One region of the Caecibacter sp. AF58-12pH5A genome, then DNA from elsewhere that is predicted to be linked to it. Evidence: riboswitches for the same ligand, from Rfam matches in the RefSeq annotation. Region 1 holds a riboswitch; the other holds the start of a gene.
The links. A riboswitch is a leader RNA that binds a small molecule or an ion and turns the genes downstream of it on or off. The one in region 1 is predicted to bind FMN.

Region 1 (7,745 bases):
GGCGGCCTGTGGCCAGCTGCGCATCAAACATCTGAATTCCGATACATCTGATTGACAGGTACCATCAGATATGTTATGAATTAGGAGAGTATCAGAGTAGAGCACCGTCGAGAGGACGTGAGGTTTTGGGAACATACGGTGAATCGAGAATAGGACTGGTACGTAAGGTCAACGAAGACTCCTTTTATATCAGCCCTAACAGGGATGTCCTGGCCGTCGCTGACGGCATGGGCGGCTACGTCGGTGGCGAAATTGCCAGCAAGACAGCCGTCAAGGCCATTGCCTATTATTTTGAGAATTATACGTATGCGGCACCTGTACAATTGGAAAAGGCCATACAATATGCCAATTCCTGTATACTCAGCAAGACGATGATCGACCCGTCCCTCCAGGGGATGGGTACGACTGTATCCCTGGTCACACTGGCCCGGGGCATGGCCTTTTGGGGTCACGTCGGGGACAGCCGCATTTACCTATACCGTGACCACGAGTTAAAACAAATTTCTACGGACCATACGATTGTTCAGGTCCTGTTGGAGAAGGGGAAAATTACAGAAGAGGAAGCACTGGAACATCCGAAACGCCACGTTTTGACACGGGCCGTCGGTGTAGACCGCGACGTCGTCGTCGACAGCGGCATGTTCCAGGTACAGCCCAAGGATCGAATCCTTCTTTGTTCAGACGGGCTTACGTCCTTTGTGAGCAAAGAAGACCTGCACCGCGTGCTGGATGATTACACCCTCAGCGAACGGGAAATCATCAATGATTTATTTACCCAAGTATATGAAAACGGGGCTAAAGATAACGTGACAGCCGTGCTGAAAACTATTGAATAATGGATAACTGCTATGAAAGTGGTGGAAATCAACGATGATTGGTCATATCTTAGATAACAGATATAAGATATTGGAAAAAGTGGGCAGCGGCGGCATGGCTAGCGTATACAAAGCGCAGGATATCCTCTTGGACCGCATAGTAGCGGTCAAGATCCTGCACAGCAAGTACGCCAGCGATCATGACTTCGTCGTGCGCTTCCGGCAGGAAGCACAGGCGGCTGCCAAGCTCTCACATCCCAATATTGTCAATATATATGACGTCGGTTACGACGAAAACGCGCACTATATCGTCATGGAATACGTGCGTGGTGAAACACTGAAAGAGTACATTGAAAAACACGGCCATTTGCCGATTAATACGTCCATCCAGATTACCTTCGATATTGGCGAAGCCCTGGAACATGCCCATGCCAACGGCATTGTTCACTGCGATATCAAGCCGCACAATATCCTGGTCACCGAAACAGGACGTATTAAGGTGGCTGATTTTGGTATTGCCCGGGCCATTAACTCCAAGGCCTCCAATATGGGGGATAACTCGGTTCTCGGTTCGGTCCATTACTTTTCACCGGAACAAGCCAGCGGCAGCAAGATTGACGAACGGACGGATATTTATTCCCTCGGCGTCGTCATGTACGAAATGATGACCGGTGTCCTGCCCTTTGAAGGGGACACGGCCATTAGCGTTGCCTTGCAGCACGTGCAGGATGATATTCCCCTGCCGAGCAAGTACAACCGGCGCATTCCCCAGCTCGTCGAACGGGTCATTTTGAAGGCCATGGAAAAGAACCCGGACGACCGTTTCCAATCGGTGGGCGAAATGATGGCCGAACTACGCCTGGCCCAAGGCTTCGTCAATACCAATAAGGGCGCCATGCCCATTATTAAGAATAATTTTAATACCCAGAAAATACAGCCTCTCAAGGAACGGGAGGTAGAGAAGAAAAGGGGCATCTTTACGCGCTTTGTCGATTCTGTGAGCAATCACTCGAAGAAATCGATTATCATCGTCATGGCCGCCGTTTTCGTGGCTACCTTTGCGTGGGCCTTTTTCTCCTTTGGCAACTTCTGGAGCAACGAAGAAATCACTGTGCCTGACGTAACGGGCAAGCAGGTGGAAATAGCCAAGCATATTTTGAAGGACAAGAACCTCGACGTGTCTGTACGAGAGACGGAAAGCTCAGAGGTCCCCATAGGGGAAGTCATAAGCCAGACGCCGTCCGGCGGTTCTGTCGTCAAAGCCCAGCGTACGATCTATCTGACCGTCAGCAAGGGCAACAAGGGTGAAGAAGTCCTCGTACCGGACCTCAAAGGTCTCAGTCGTGACGAGGCGGAAAAGATTCTGAAGGAAATCGGTCTGGTCATTGGCAAGGTCACCTATGAGGAAAGCAGTACCTACGAAAACGGCCAAATCATCAGGCAGACGCCGAAATCACCGGATAAGGTAACGAAGGGGACGAAGGTTGACCTCGTCATTTGCCGTAAGAGTGAAGAAACGAAGACGACGAAGCCCTTACCGGATACATCGGGGATGACCCTCGATGCAGCCGTCAAGGCCCTGCAGGATGCGGGCTACCAGGTAGGTAACATTAACAACCTCGACAGCAGTAAGGATAAGAGCCAGGCCAAGGTCACCAGCCAGAGCCAGTCCGGTGACACAGTCGACTTGAATGTCGAATACCCGGCCAGCGCTGCAGCCGATGCTAATGCCAATAATCAGGAACCGGCTGGAACGACCCATTCCGGTACGGTCAATATCAGCGTACCGTCCGGCGCGTCGAGCCAGCACGTACAGATCGTCGTTACCGATGATAACGGCTCGCGTGTCGTCTACGACCGCAACCAGTCCGGCGGCGACAGTATCAGCAAGTCTGTCAGCGGCGTCGGCAAGACACGGGTCAAAGTATACATCAACAATTCCCTGGTCCAGGACCAGTACATTTAACACCCTAGAGAGGTGCACAGGAGGAACATGACAAAAGGCAGGGTAATTAAGAATTACAACGGATTTTATTACGTAGATACAGGCGCGGCCAACCTGACGGAATGCCGTCGCCGGGGCAAGCTGAAGACGAAGATTCTCGTCGGCGACGAGCTGGAAATTACGGAGCTGGGTGACAACAAGGGCGTCATTGAAGGCCTCTTGCCACGGCGCAATGCTTTGCGGCGGCCGGCCATAGCCAATATCGACCAGATGTTTATCATCATGGCCGCCCAGTCACCGGATCCGAACTACTTTCTTCTCGACCAGATGCTCATGACCTGCGAATACGCCGGTATCCATCCTAAAGTCTGCTTCAACAAGTGCGACCTCAACCGTGACCGTGCCGAAGAGTACCGCGATTTCTATGCCAAATGCGGCTACGATGTGTATCTCGTTTCGGCCGCCACGGGCGACGGCATTGATGTCATCAAAGATCTCCTGCCCGGGCAGATGACTGCCTTCGGCGGCCCGTCCGGTGTCGGTAAATCGAGCCTCTTGGCCCGGATTCTCGGTCGTCCTCTGACGGTCGGCCGGGTGAGTGAAAAGATTGGCCGTGGCCGTCATACGACGCGCCATTCGGAAATCATGCTCCTCGATGAAGGCACGTATGTCGTCGATACGCCGGGCTTCAGTGCCCTCGAATTCGAACAGCTCGAGCCGCGCGAGCTCCTGCGCCTTTTCCCGGATTTGCTGGCCTACAGCGGCGGCTGCCGCTTTTCCTCGTGCCTGCACCGTAGTGAACCGGACTGCAGTGTCAAAGCAGCCCTGGTAGAGGGGAAAATCCAGCAGGAGCGGTACGACTCGTACTGCAAAGTACTCGACTCCATTTTAGAAAGGAAACGAAACTCATGGTAACTATTTGTCCCTCCCTCTTATCGGCTGATTTTTCCCGCCTGGCTGATGAAGTACAGGATATAGAAAAAGGCGGCGCCGACTGCCTGCACCTTGATCTCATGGACGGCCACTTTGTGCCGAACCTGACCTTTGGCGTACCTCTCGTAGCCAGCCTGCGATCCCATACCAAGCTGCCCTTTGATGCCCACCTCATGGTGGAACATCCGGAAACGTACATTGAAGACCTGGCCAAAGCCGGCGTCACGTACGTCACGGTCCATCAGGAAGCGTGCGTTCACTTGGACCGCGTCATCCAGCAGATTCATGAAGCCGGTATGAAGGCTGGTGTAGCCCTCAATCCGGCTACGCCTGTGAGCGCCTTGTCGTGCGTGGCCAGCCAGCTGGACATGATCCTCGTCATGAGCGTCAACCCTGGCTTTGGCGGCCAGAAATTCATTCCCTATGCTCTCGATAAGATCCGTGCTGCCCGGACACTCCTCGACCAGGCTGGCAATTGCCAGGCCGTTGTCGAAGTGGATGGCGGTGTCAACGCTAAGACCGTGGCTGCCGTCAAAGAAGCTGGTGCTGATTTCCTCGTCGCCGGTAGTGCTGTTTTCGGTGCGCCAGACCGGGCTGCCGCTATTGCCGCTTTACGCTGACCAGCTGATGACTTGTCATCATTCACTCCTTGTGATACAATTAACAATGTAAAAAATGAATACATACATAAAGATAGTCTTTGGGGCAAGGTGAGAAGGTGTAGGCTTTCAATTCCTGACCGGCGGTAAAGTCCGCTAACCCTCGCGGGGGTTGAACCGATGCAATTTCGGTACCGACAGTAAAGTCTGGATGGGAAAAGACAAGTACCTTTGTTTACTGTGCTCAAAAAGGCTATTGGCATGTACTGTTGCCCATAGCCTTTTTCTTATTGAATAAGAAAAAACGGAAAGGAAGGAAGAACGTGAAACCCATTGATTATATGCGGGAAGCCCTTTCACTGGCCCGGCTGGCCTTAGGCTACACCGCGCCCAATCCGGCCGTCGGCTGTGTTATCGTCAAAGACGGCGAAGTCGTCGGCCGAGGTTATCATCGTAAGGCCGGTACACCTCATGCTGAAGTATGGGCCTTGCGCGAAGCAGGGGACAAGGCTGAAGGCGCTACGGTCTACGTCACTCTCGAACCGTGTGCCCATTATGGCCGTACACCGCCGTGTGCGCGGACGCTCGTCGAACGCAAAGTCGGCAAGGTCGTCATGGCCATGCTTGATCCGAATCCCCTCGTAGCCGGCAAAGGGGCAGCCATCCTTCGCCAGGCCGGTATTCCCGTAGAGGTAGGACTTCTCTCGAAGGAAGCAGCCCGCTTGAACGAAGTATTTATCAAAAATATGATGGTCGAAAAGCCCTTCATTACGGCCAAATTGGCCCAAAGCCTGGACGGCCGTATTGCCTCGCGGACCGGCAAGTCCCAGTGGATTACGAACGACTGGGCCCGCAGCAAGGGCCATTACCTGCGTTCCATTTACGACGGTATCCTCGTCGGCATCAACACGATCATTACGGATAACCCGCTTCTTACGTGCCGTATCGAACGGGAAGCCCACGACGCGCCGCACCAGCCTGTACGCATTGTCCTCGATACGTACGGACGCATTCCCGAAACGGCTCTGGTCCTGACGGATAAGACGTCGCCCACTATCGTCGTCACGACGACCCTTTGCGATACAGACAAGATGCGCCGCCTCAAGGATATGGGAGCTCGCGTCATCCTGGCGCCCTTGGGCAGTGATGGCCACATCGATTTGCCGCAAATGCTCGACCTCCTTTGGCAGGAAAACATTCGCAGCATTCTCGTCGAAGGTGGTAGTACCGTTCAGGGCAGCTTCTTCGACCACAAGCTCGTCGATAAAATCTATGCTTTCCTGGGCAATAAGGTTATCGGCGGCACCGGTGCCTTGCCCTCTGTAGGCGGCGTCGGCGTAGATGAGCTGGGCGAATGCATGCCACTGGCGTATGACTCGGTCGAGCTCCACGATGGCAACATCCTGATTACAGCTTATAATACACAAAGGGAGGGTGCATATGTTCACTGGCATCATTGAGGAACTGGGCACCATCGGCGCTATGGATCGCCGGCCCGATTCCATCCGCCTGACAATTCAGGCAGAAAAAGTACTGGAAGGCACGCAGATTGGCGACAGTATTGCCGTCAACGGCGTCTGCCTTACCGTTACATCCCTGACAGACAAGGCCTTTACGGCCGATGTCATGCACGAAACGATGAACCGCTCGTCCTTGAGCGAAGTCTCGAGAGGCTCCCAGGTCAACCTGGAACGGGCCGTAGCCGTAGGCTCCCGCCTGGGCGGCCACATCGTCAGCGGCCATATTGATGGCACAGGCCACATTACGCGCATTGCCAACGACGGCATTGCCCGCCTCATTACCGTCGGTATTCCCAGCGATATGGCGCCGTTTATCGTCGAAAAAGGCTCCATTGCCATCGACGGCATCAGCCTTACCGTCGCTTCTGTCGGCCCGTCGCAGTTCACGGTGTCCATCATTCCGCACACTATGTCGAACACGACGCTGCTGACTAAACAACCCGGTTCCATTGTCAATCTGGAAACAGATGTGATAGGAAAATATATACACAATTTTACAGTAGGCTATAGTCATCAGGGGAGCACCCTGACGCTGGAAAAACTGCTGGAAAACGGATTTTAAATCCCTAATACGATAAGGAGAGTGTCATTATGGTACAAATTAAAGAAGGCAATTTAATAGGTTCTGGTATAAAGGTCGGCATCGTTGTCGCCCGTTTCAACGAATTCATCTGCAGCCGTCTCTTAGGCGGTGCGTACGACGCCTTGAAACGTCATGGCGTAGCCGAAGAAGATATTACGACGGCTTGGGTTCCGGGCTCCTTCGAAATCCCTTTGATCGCCCAGAAAATGGCTGAATCAAAAAAATACGATGCCGTAATCTGCCTCGGTGCAGTCATCCGCGGTGCTACGAGCCACTACGATCTCGTTTGCAACGAAGCTGCTAAGGGCGTAGCCCAGGTCAGCCTGAAATCCGGTATTCCTGTTCTCTTCGGCATTATTACGACGGAAAATATTGAACAGGCCATCGAACGGGCAGGCACAAAAGCCGGCAACAAAGGCTTTGACGTGGCTACCAGTGCCATCGAAATGGTCAACCTCATTCGCGAACTCTAAGAATTCCATAAAACGCGGCCACTGTGCCGCGTTTTTTTTACAAAATCACAACACGGGAGAATATACCTATGCTACAGATCAACGGACAACGGCTTTTGAACCATATACAAAGGTTGGGAACTATCGGTCACGACGGTCCGGCAAGCCGCACGCGCCTGGCCCTTTCCGATGCCGATAAGGAAGGACGCGACCTGGTCGTGACATGGATGCGCGAGCTCCAGCTTCGCATCGTCATCGACCAGGCAGGCAATATAACAGGAATTTGGGAAACAGCTGCAAACAAGGACCAGGCACCGGTTCTTACGGGCTCCCACATTGACACGGTCATCCACGCCGGCCCTTACGACGGTTGTCTGGGCGTCCTGGCTGGTCTCGAAGTGATTCAGACCTTACAGGAACAGGGCTTCCAGCCACGCCGTCCTTTGGGGGTCACGGTTTTTATGAACGAAGAAGGTGTCCGTTTCCAGCCGGACCTGGCCGGTTCTCTCGCCTTCGCCGGTGGCATTACGCCGGCCCAGGTCTATGCCTGCATCGATAAAGATGGCCTGCGCCTGGGTGATGAACTGGCCCGCATTGGCTATTTGGGCACGGCAGAGGCGACGGCCATCAGGCCCTATGCCTTTTTGGAGTTCCACATCGAACAGGGCCCGGTCCTCGACGCTGCCGGCATCCAAATCGGTATTGTCGAAGGCATTCAAGGCCTCCACTGGCAGCGTGTCACCATAGAAGGTAAGGCTAATCATGCCGGTACGACGCCGATCAACCTGCGTCATGATGCAGGCCTGGCAGCTGCTAAGGTCAACGTCTACGCCCGCACGCTGGCCGAAACCTACGGCGGCGTCGCTACCATCGGTACGCTGGCGCTTAAACCGAATGC
Region 2 (7,745 bases), on a different contig from region 1:
GTCTTCAAGAAAGAAGAAAACGTAGGTTAATATGGATCTGAAACGCTATGCCCGCTATATAAGTGTGGCTGCGCTCTTGATCGTACTCAGCTGCTCCGGATGCGCCTTGCATTCGGAGCAGTCTTACGATAAGAGTGCGATTGCCATGGATACGACTGTGCAGCTGCGCGCAGAAGGGAAAGAAGCGAAAGAGGCTGTGGAAGAAGGCCTCACGCGCATACAGGAAATAGATAAATTGGCCAGTGCCCAAAATCCGGACAGTGATGTAAGCCGCATCAATGCAGCCGCCGGACACGAGTATGTACAGGTCGACCCGGGCATCTATGAAATGATTGCCATCTCTAAGGACTATTCCGTCAAGACGAACGGTGCCTGGGACATTACCGTAGGGGTGATTACGAACCTATGGGATATTGGCAATGACGGCCAGCACATTCCGAGTGACGCGGAAATTGCTGCCGCCCTGGAGAAGGTCAATTACAAGGATATTCTCCTGCGGCCGGAAGACCACAGTGTCATGCTGGCCAAGGCAGGCATGTCCATCGATCTCGGTGGCATTGCCAAAGGCTACGCAGTCGACGAAATACGTAAAATATACGAGGCCCATCACATTGAAAGCGGCCTTATCAATATGGGGGCCAGTTCCATGTATGCTGTCGGCAAGACCAGCAAGGGCAAGCCTTGGAACATCGGTATCCGCCATCCGCGTAACGACGATGCCAATACGTATTTAGGGATTATTGCCATTGAAAACCAAGCCCTCGGTACGTCTGGGGATTATGAACGGTATTTCATCCAGGATGGCGTACGCTACCATCATATTTTCGATCCCCGTACGGGACGGCCGTCGCGTTCCGGTGTCATGAGCGACTCTGTCGTCATCGATGGCAGTGTGCCACACGCAGGCATGCTGAGTGATATGTTTACGACGATCATTTTTGTTTTGGGGCCGGAAAAGGGAATGGACTTCATCAATGGTATGGATGGTGTGGAAGGGGAGATCACCGGTGAGGACAACACCCTTTATATGACACCTGGATTTAAAAAACACTTTTCTGATATGAATGGAGATTTTCATCTGGCACAATAAATCTATTTTAGAAAAATATGCCCCTGATTCTTGGTGTATAAGCGAGCAAAAATAAAGGAATTCAATAAAATCTAAATTATATATTTACATTTCCTTTAGAATGTAAGATAATATACCTATACATTAAGTAGAAGAATATACAATTTAAATTGTAAGGGGATGTTACCTGAATGGATCATATTGATGAAAAGATACTGACTATCTTAAAAAAAAACGGCAAGGCCTCGGCGACGGAAATCAGTCGTGTTGTAGGACTCTCTATACCGGCAGTATCAGAACGTATCCGCAAGATGGAACACAACGGCATTATTGAAGGCTATGGTGCTAAGATCAGCCGCCGTAAGACTGGCTACAACGTAACCGCCTTTATTATGGTAAACTTAGAACGATCCGGTGATGTAGAGGAATTCCGTCAAAAGATTGTAGAATTTCAGCAGGTGCTGGAGTGTCATCACGTAGTAGGTGCTTTTGATTATCTCTTGAAAGTGCTCGTAAAGACGCCGGACGATTTGGAACATTTCTTAATGGATGAATTGAATGAAATCCCCACGGTGGCTTCATCTCAAACATTTATGTGTCTTTCTACGCTGAAAGAAGAATGGAATGTAGAAATACCGTAAGGTAAAATAAAAAAGACGAACCGGTATTTCGGTTCGTCTTTTTAACATACCCGTATCAGGCATCGAGGATCTTGCCATCGAGAGAAATGGTAACGACCTGCCAGGGAATGAACTTGCCGCTGTTCTGCAGGGCTTTTTTCCAGCCATTTCCAGGCCGCCGCAGCAAGGAACTTCCATGCGGACAATGGTAACATCTTTAATATTATTGCTCTTGATGATTTCCGTCAATTTTTCAGAATAGTCCACGCTATCCAGCTTCGGGCAGCCTACGAGGGTAATCCGGTTACGGATGAAATCGTCGTGGAAACGTGCATAGGCATAGGCTGTGCAATCTGCTGCAATGAGGAGACGGGCACCGTCGAAGTAAGGCGCATGGACCGGTACGAGTTTGATCTGGACAGGCCATTGCTGCAATTGGGATACGCTGGCACCCGGAGCTGCTGTAGCTGCCGCTGCCGGTACTTCGTGCTGCAGCGTGCGCATATTGCTGCCGGGGCAACCGCCAGCCGGGGCTGCCGGTTGGTGGAGTACGCGGGAGCGGCTGCCGGGACAGCCACCGGCCGGTGCTTTAAGGCCCCGTTCCTTCATGTGAACAGCTACGGCATCGGCATCATAAGCAGCTGCTTCGCGTTCTTCAAAGGTAATGGCTCCTGTAGGGCAATGGGGCAGACAGTCACCCAGGCCATCACAATAATCATCACGCAGCAACTGGGCTTTACCATTTACCATGCCAATGGCACCTTCATGACAGGCTTTGGCGCAGAGGCCGCAGCCGTTACATTTTTCTTGATCAATATGAATAATTTTCCGTTTCATCGTACATCCTCCCTCTCAGACGCAGTACTCATAATCAGGCTTGGTTCTTTTATATTACAGGCCGTACCTGTTTCTGTTGATGTAGTAAGTATAGTATGAAACGACGTAATTTGCTGTTGTACAAACAACAACGAGGTGAAACAATGGAAAAATATGTACAAGTATTACAAAAGACAGCACTTTTCCAGGATATAGAACCGGGAGACATCGTGCAAATGCTGCGGGATATGGGCAGCCATCGCCATAGCTATGAAAAAGGGAGTTTTGTCTTTTATGCAGGCGATGAAGTAAATTCCATCGGTATCGTCCTCAGCGGGACGGTCCACATTGTACAGGAAGACTATTGGGGAAACCGCAATATCCTGACAGCCGTTTCGGCCGGAGGCATGTTTGCTGAAGCCTTTGCCTGTCTGCGTGGTGTCCGTTCAGCCGTCGATGTAGTCGTCATGGAAAAGTGTGAAATACTTTTTATCGATATCAACCGGATTCTGCAGGCCGGCGTGGCCTTTACGAAAGCGCAGGAGGCCTTCGCAGCGAATCTCCTCGGCGTACTGGCTAGTAAGAATATGATCCTTACCAAGAAAATCCGCTATATGTCCCAGCGTTCTACGCGTAAGAAGCTCATGGTTTATCTTTCTGATGAAGCAAAAAAACGTGGGAAAGATACGTTTTCTATCAATTTTAACCGGCAGCAGCTGGCTGATTTCCTTTCTGTAGACCGGTCAGCCATGTCCGCTGAGCTGAGCCGTATGAAACGTGACGGGCTCATCGATTACAACCGCGAATGGTTTACCTTATTGAGTGAAGAGTAACCGAAATGCCAAAAGGCTGCCTGCAGGCAGCCTTTTTCAATACATTCATTTTAAGTGGGGGAGAATGTGTCCCATTTTGTTTTTCTTTGTTTCCAGGTAAAATTCATCGAATTTTTGCGGTGCCATTTCGATCGGTACGCGTTCGACGATTTCTACGCCAAAGCCTTCGAGACCATAAATCTTCAGGGGATTGTTGGTAAGCAGCCGCAATTCCCGGGCTCCCAGGTCCTGGAGAATTTGGGCGCCAATCCAATATTCGCGCAAATCCGGCGCAAACCCCAGCTTTTCATTGGCTTCTACTGTATCGTAGCCTTGTTCCTGTAAGGCATAGGCCTTTAGTTTATTGATCAGACCGATACCACGGCCTTCCTGCCGCATATAGAGGAGAATACCGCGGCCTTCTTTATTGATCTGCGTCAGCGCTGCGGCTAACTGTTCACCGCAATCACAACGGCACGAGCCGAAAACGTCGCCCGTCAGGCATTCGGAATGGACGCGGCAGAGGATGTTTTTGCCGTCTCCAATGTCCCCTTTGACGAGAGCTACATGATGTTCGCCTGTGAGATCGTTGATAAAGCCATAAATCTTAAACTCGCCGAACTTGGTCGGCATGGCAGCAGCGGCTTCGCGGATGACATGCTTGTCGTGACGGCGGCAATAATTCTGCAAATCGTGGATCGTAATGAATTTCAGATGATGCGTTTCGGCCAGTTTCCAGAGGCCGTCAGCGTGCATGATTTCACCGCGGTCGTCCAGAATTTCGCAGCAGACGCCGACCTGCTTCAAACCGGCCAGGCGCAGGAGATCGAGCGTTGCCTCCGTGTGTCCGTTTCGCCGCAGTACACCGCCTCTGACACCGACGAGGGGAAAGAGGTGGCCCGGGCGGGTAAAGCTCGTTGGTGTCGCTTCATCTGACGCGGCCAGGCGGATTGTACGGGCCCGGTCTTCTGCTGTAATGCCCGATTCGACGTCGGCAGCATCGATAGAAATAGTGAAGGCCGTGTGATTGTTATTCTTATTATCACTGACCATCTGCGGCAGGCCCAATTTATACACGTATTCCTGGCTGACAGGCAGGCAGATCAGGCCCTTGGCATTGGTGAGCATAAAGTTGATATTTTCCGGCGTGCAGAACTGGGCAGCGCAGACAAAGTTGCCTTCGTCTTCCCGTTCGGGATCGTCTGCAACGATGACAATCTGGCCAGCCTGCAAGGCCTCGATAGCTTCTTCGATGGTATTGTGTTTCTTTTCGTTTGTATCCATGTACAGAACCTCCTACATATATAAAAGCCCTGATCACCATAGGTGTTCAGGGCTTTCCAGTAACAAAGATCACGACAGGCAAAACACTGCCGGATATCTTCATTCATCCAGACTGTACTGTCGGTTTTGGAATTGCACCAAATCGTACACTTGCGTGTTCGCGGACTTTACCGCCGGTCGGGGATTACACCCTGCCCTTGAAGATTACTTTATTATACCTGTAAATGGGCGTGAAGTAAAGGGGAGGGCCCGTCTGTTTTATTCTACATCAAAAATTTTACCGGGATTGAGGATGTTATTCGGATCTAAGGCTTTTTTGACGGCGCGCATCATTTCCAGTTCATCCGGGTTGGTGAATTCTTCCATCAGGGCCTTTCGCTTGCTGCCAATGCCGTGTTCGCCGGACAGACGGCCGCCGAGCTGGTAGATTAAGGTATACAGCTCCTGTTGGTTGGCGTCTACGTGCTCCTGCCATGCTTCGTACGTCAGGTCCGGATTTTTTAGGATATTGAGGTGAATATTGCCATCGCCGGCATGGCTGGCAATGCGCGTAATAAGATTGTATTTTTGGGCAAGGGCCAAAATGGCATCGATGAGCTTCGGTTCCTGGTCGACGGGTACGACGACATCTTCCTTGCAGACAATCAGGCTTTCCGCCCGGACGGCTTCGGCAAAGGCCTTGCGGGCCTGCCAAATACGGGCCGAATCGGCGACGAGGACGGACGAAGCACCGTTTGCCGTACAGATTTCATCTAGGAGGACGGCCTTATCGTCCATATCGTCTTCACTGGTACCTTCTACTTCGACGATGAGATAATTGCCGCTGTCGCTGTCCTGCAATGTTTCGTGCAAATATTTCTCTACAGATTTAATGGTAATGTTGTCCATAAATTCGACGCACGTCGGTGTAATACCTGCTTTAATAATCTGAGTTACGACACCGATGGCCTGTTCTGTACTGGGGAAGATGGCCAGCAGGTCCAGTTTATGCTGGGGCTTGGGCAGGAGCTTCAGCGTGGCCTGTGTGATAATCCCCAGGGTGCCTTCTGAGCCGATGATCAGCTGGTCCAGGCAATAGCCTGTAGACTGCTTCTGTAAGCGCGCCCCCAGGCGGACGATTTTTCCTGTAGGGTTGACGACTTCTACGGCATAGACCTGGTTACGCGTCGTGCCGTATTTGACAGCCCGGTTGCCACCGGCGTTGGTGGCAATATTGCCGCCAATGAAACAGGAATCACCGCTGCAGGGGTCACCCGCATAAAAAAGCCCCTTGGCTTCTACTTCTTTTTGCAGGTCAGCCGTGCGAACGCCCGGTTCTACTACGGCGTAGAGGGCATCTTCGTTGATTTCCAGAATGCGGTTCATTTTTTCCAGGGAGAGGACGACACCGCCGTAGATCGGGACGGCGCCACAGGCCAGTCCCGTGCCGGCGCCACGGGGGACGACGGGAAAATGATATTCGTTAGCCAGGCCGATGACGGCAGCTGCCTGGTCCGCCGTTTCCACCAAAACGACGGCTTCCGGCAGATGATGGTACGCCGGATCGGTGACTTCATCGTGGCTGTAAGGCTCCAGCCGTTCCGGATCGGTGAGAACGTTTTTAGGTCCTGCAATCCGGACCAATTGGGCGAGTATATCAGGGGTAAGTGGTGAATAAGGCATGAATATTCCTCCTCAGACTAGCAGAATTTGGCAAAACACAGTATAGGCCTTATTATAAGAGAGAAACGGAGGATTTTAAAGGGGCATTCGCAAACCTGGCCCTAAAAAGCCCGGTCAGGTGAAGTTTTTGCTGTGACGGCAGAGAAATAACCCAAAGAGGCCTTTATCTTACGATAAAATAAAGGTATACTATGGGTTAGGTCTTACTTTTTCAAAGGAGTTGAGCGTACGTAGTGAAACGAACAAAGCAACAGCGTCCCGTTCCGCAGGGCAGGCGAAGAAAAAGCCGCCGCAAGAAAAAGGCGCGCTGGTCTGCGTACACCCGACTTGTTGTGGTACTGCTCATTGCAGGTACGGTGTTTCTCAGCATTAAGCTCTATGAGCTATGGGAAATACGTCAGGATATGCAGATAACCATCCGTCAGGAACAGGAATTGACAGAAGAAAATCAACGCCTTCACAACCAAAAGGACCTTTTGGAATCACCGGCAGAAATTATGCGCCAGGCCCGGGAGCAGTTCGGCATGGCTCGTCCGGGTGAAATCCCCTACCGTCCTTAAAAATATAACAGTAAATTATCAGATGGCGTATAAATTTCGATTGAATTTTTCAAAGTTTGTTAGTATAATGATTATAAACGTTTTTTTGTAACGCGTACTCATATTAAAGGAGGATATGGTATCAGCATGGCAATCGAAGTAGGCAGCGTGTTGGAAGGGACTGTCACAGGAATCACTAAGTTTGGGGCATTCGTTGAACTTCCAGATAAAAAGGTGGGCTTGGTCCACATTTCAGAAGTAGCTAACGAATATGTCAAAGATGTACATGATTTCCTAAAAGTTCAGGATAAGGTAAACGTCAAGATCTTATCTATCGATGAAAAAGGAAAAATAGGCCTGTCTATCAAACGGACACAGCCGGCTCCGGAAAAGAAGGAGTTTCACCCCAAGCATGAATTCCACCACCACAACAATAACGTTGACGTAAGCCGTCGCTCTTCAGCACCCGTTTCGTTTGAAGACCGGCTTAGCAAGTTTATGAAAGAAAGTGACGAACGTCTCATGGATTTGAAACGCAACACAGAATCCAAGCGAGGCGGCCGTGGCGCCCGGCATGCTGATTAATTTCGTATCCTGGGAAGTATGAAGGCGAAAGAGTATTCCGAGATGGAATGCTCTTTTTATTTCTTTTCCAGACAGCGTTTTCCGTTCTCCACGCAGGTCATGAGTTGAAGGAGCAGTTATGGAACAAGATAGATTTGCAGTCGTAGATATTGGCTCTAATTCCTTGCGCCTCTTGCAAGGTACGTGTGATGAAAAGGGGCACTGGCAGTTTTTGCCGAAAGAGTTGGCCACGACACGGCTGGGATACGACATTGAAAATACAGGCCGCCTTTCGCCGGCCGGCATGGAAGATTCCTTTGCCGCCATGGCGGCATGGAAAGAGAAAATCGGCACTATTCCCGTGTGTGCTGTCGCAACC

Region 2: it holds a riboswitch for FMN, as region 1 does, so the genes downstream of both, PGX44_RS08290 (bifunctional 3,4-dihydroxy-2-butanone-4-phosphate synthase/GTP cyclohydrolase II) here and ribD (bifunctional diaminohydroxyphosphoribosylaminopyrimidine deaminase/5-amino-6-(5-phosphoribosylamino)uracil reductase RibD) in region 1, are expected to answer to the same signal.

Annotation. Positions count from the first base shown of each region.
Region 1 covers NZ_JAQDBC010000010.1:21,905-29,649, forward strand. Annotated here, with positions in the region: gene rlmN (dual-specificity RNA methyltransferase RlmN) at 1-55, shown strand, start outside; gene PGX44_RS06385 (Stp1/IreP family PP2C-type Ser/Thr phosphatase) at 126-836, shown strand; gene pknB (Stk1 family PASTA domain-containing Ser/Thr kinase) at 871-2,781, shown strand; gene rsgA (ribosome small subunit-dependent GTPase A) at 2,809-3,675, shown strand; gene rpe (ribulose-phosphate 3-epimerase) at 3,669-4,313, shown strand; FMN riboswitch at 4,386-4,519, shown strand; gene ribD (bifunctional diaminohydroxyphosphoribosylaminopyrimidine deaminase/5-amino-6-(5-phosphoribosylamino)uracil reductase RibD) at 4,616-5,752, shown strand; gene PGX44_RS06410 (riboflavin synthase) at 5,733-6,374, shown strand; gene ribH (6,7-dimethyl-8-ribityllumazine synthase) at 6,404-6,868, shown strand; gene PGX44_RS06420 (Zn-dependent hydrolase) at 6,937-7,745, shown strand, end outside.
Region 2 covers NZ_JAQDBC010000016.1:24,193-31,937, forward strand. Annotated here, with positions in the region: gene rnfB (RnfABCDGE type electron transport complex subunit B) at 1-30, shown strand, start outside; gene PGX44_RS08270 (FAD:protein FMN transferase) at 146-1,090, shown strand; gene PGX44_RS08275 (Lrp/AsnC family transcriptional regulator) at 1,261-1,710, shown strand; gene PGX44_RS08280 (ATP-binding protein) at 1,648-2,526, opposite strand; gene PGX44_RS08285 (Crp/Fnr family transcriptional regulator) at 2,670-3,338, shown strand; gene PGX44_RS08290 (bifunctional 3,4-dihydroxy-2-butanone-4-phosphate synthase/GTP cyclohydrolase II) at 3,384-4,601, opposite strand; FMN riboswitch at 4,694-4,809, opposite strand; gene PGX44_RS08295 (FAD-binding oxidoreductase) at 4,860-6,263, opposite strand; gene PGX44_RS08300 (FtsB family cell division protein) at 6,497-6,823, shown strand; gene PGX44_RS08305 (S1 domain-containing RNA-binding protein) at 6,950-7,387, shown strand; gene PGX44_RS08310 (Ppx/GppA phosphatase family protein) at 7,506-7,745, shown strand, end outside.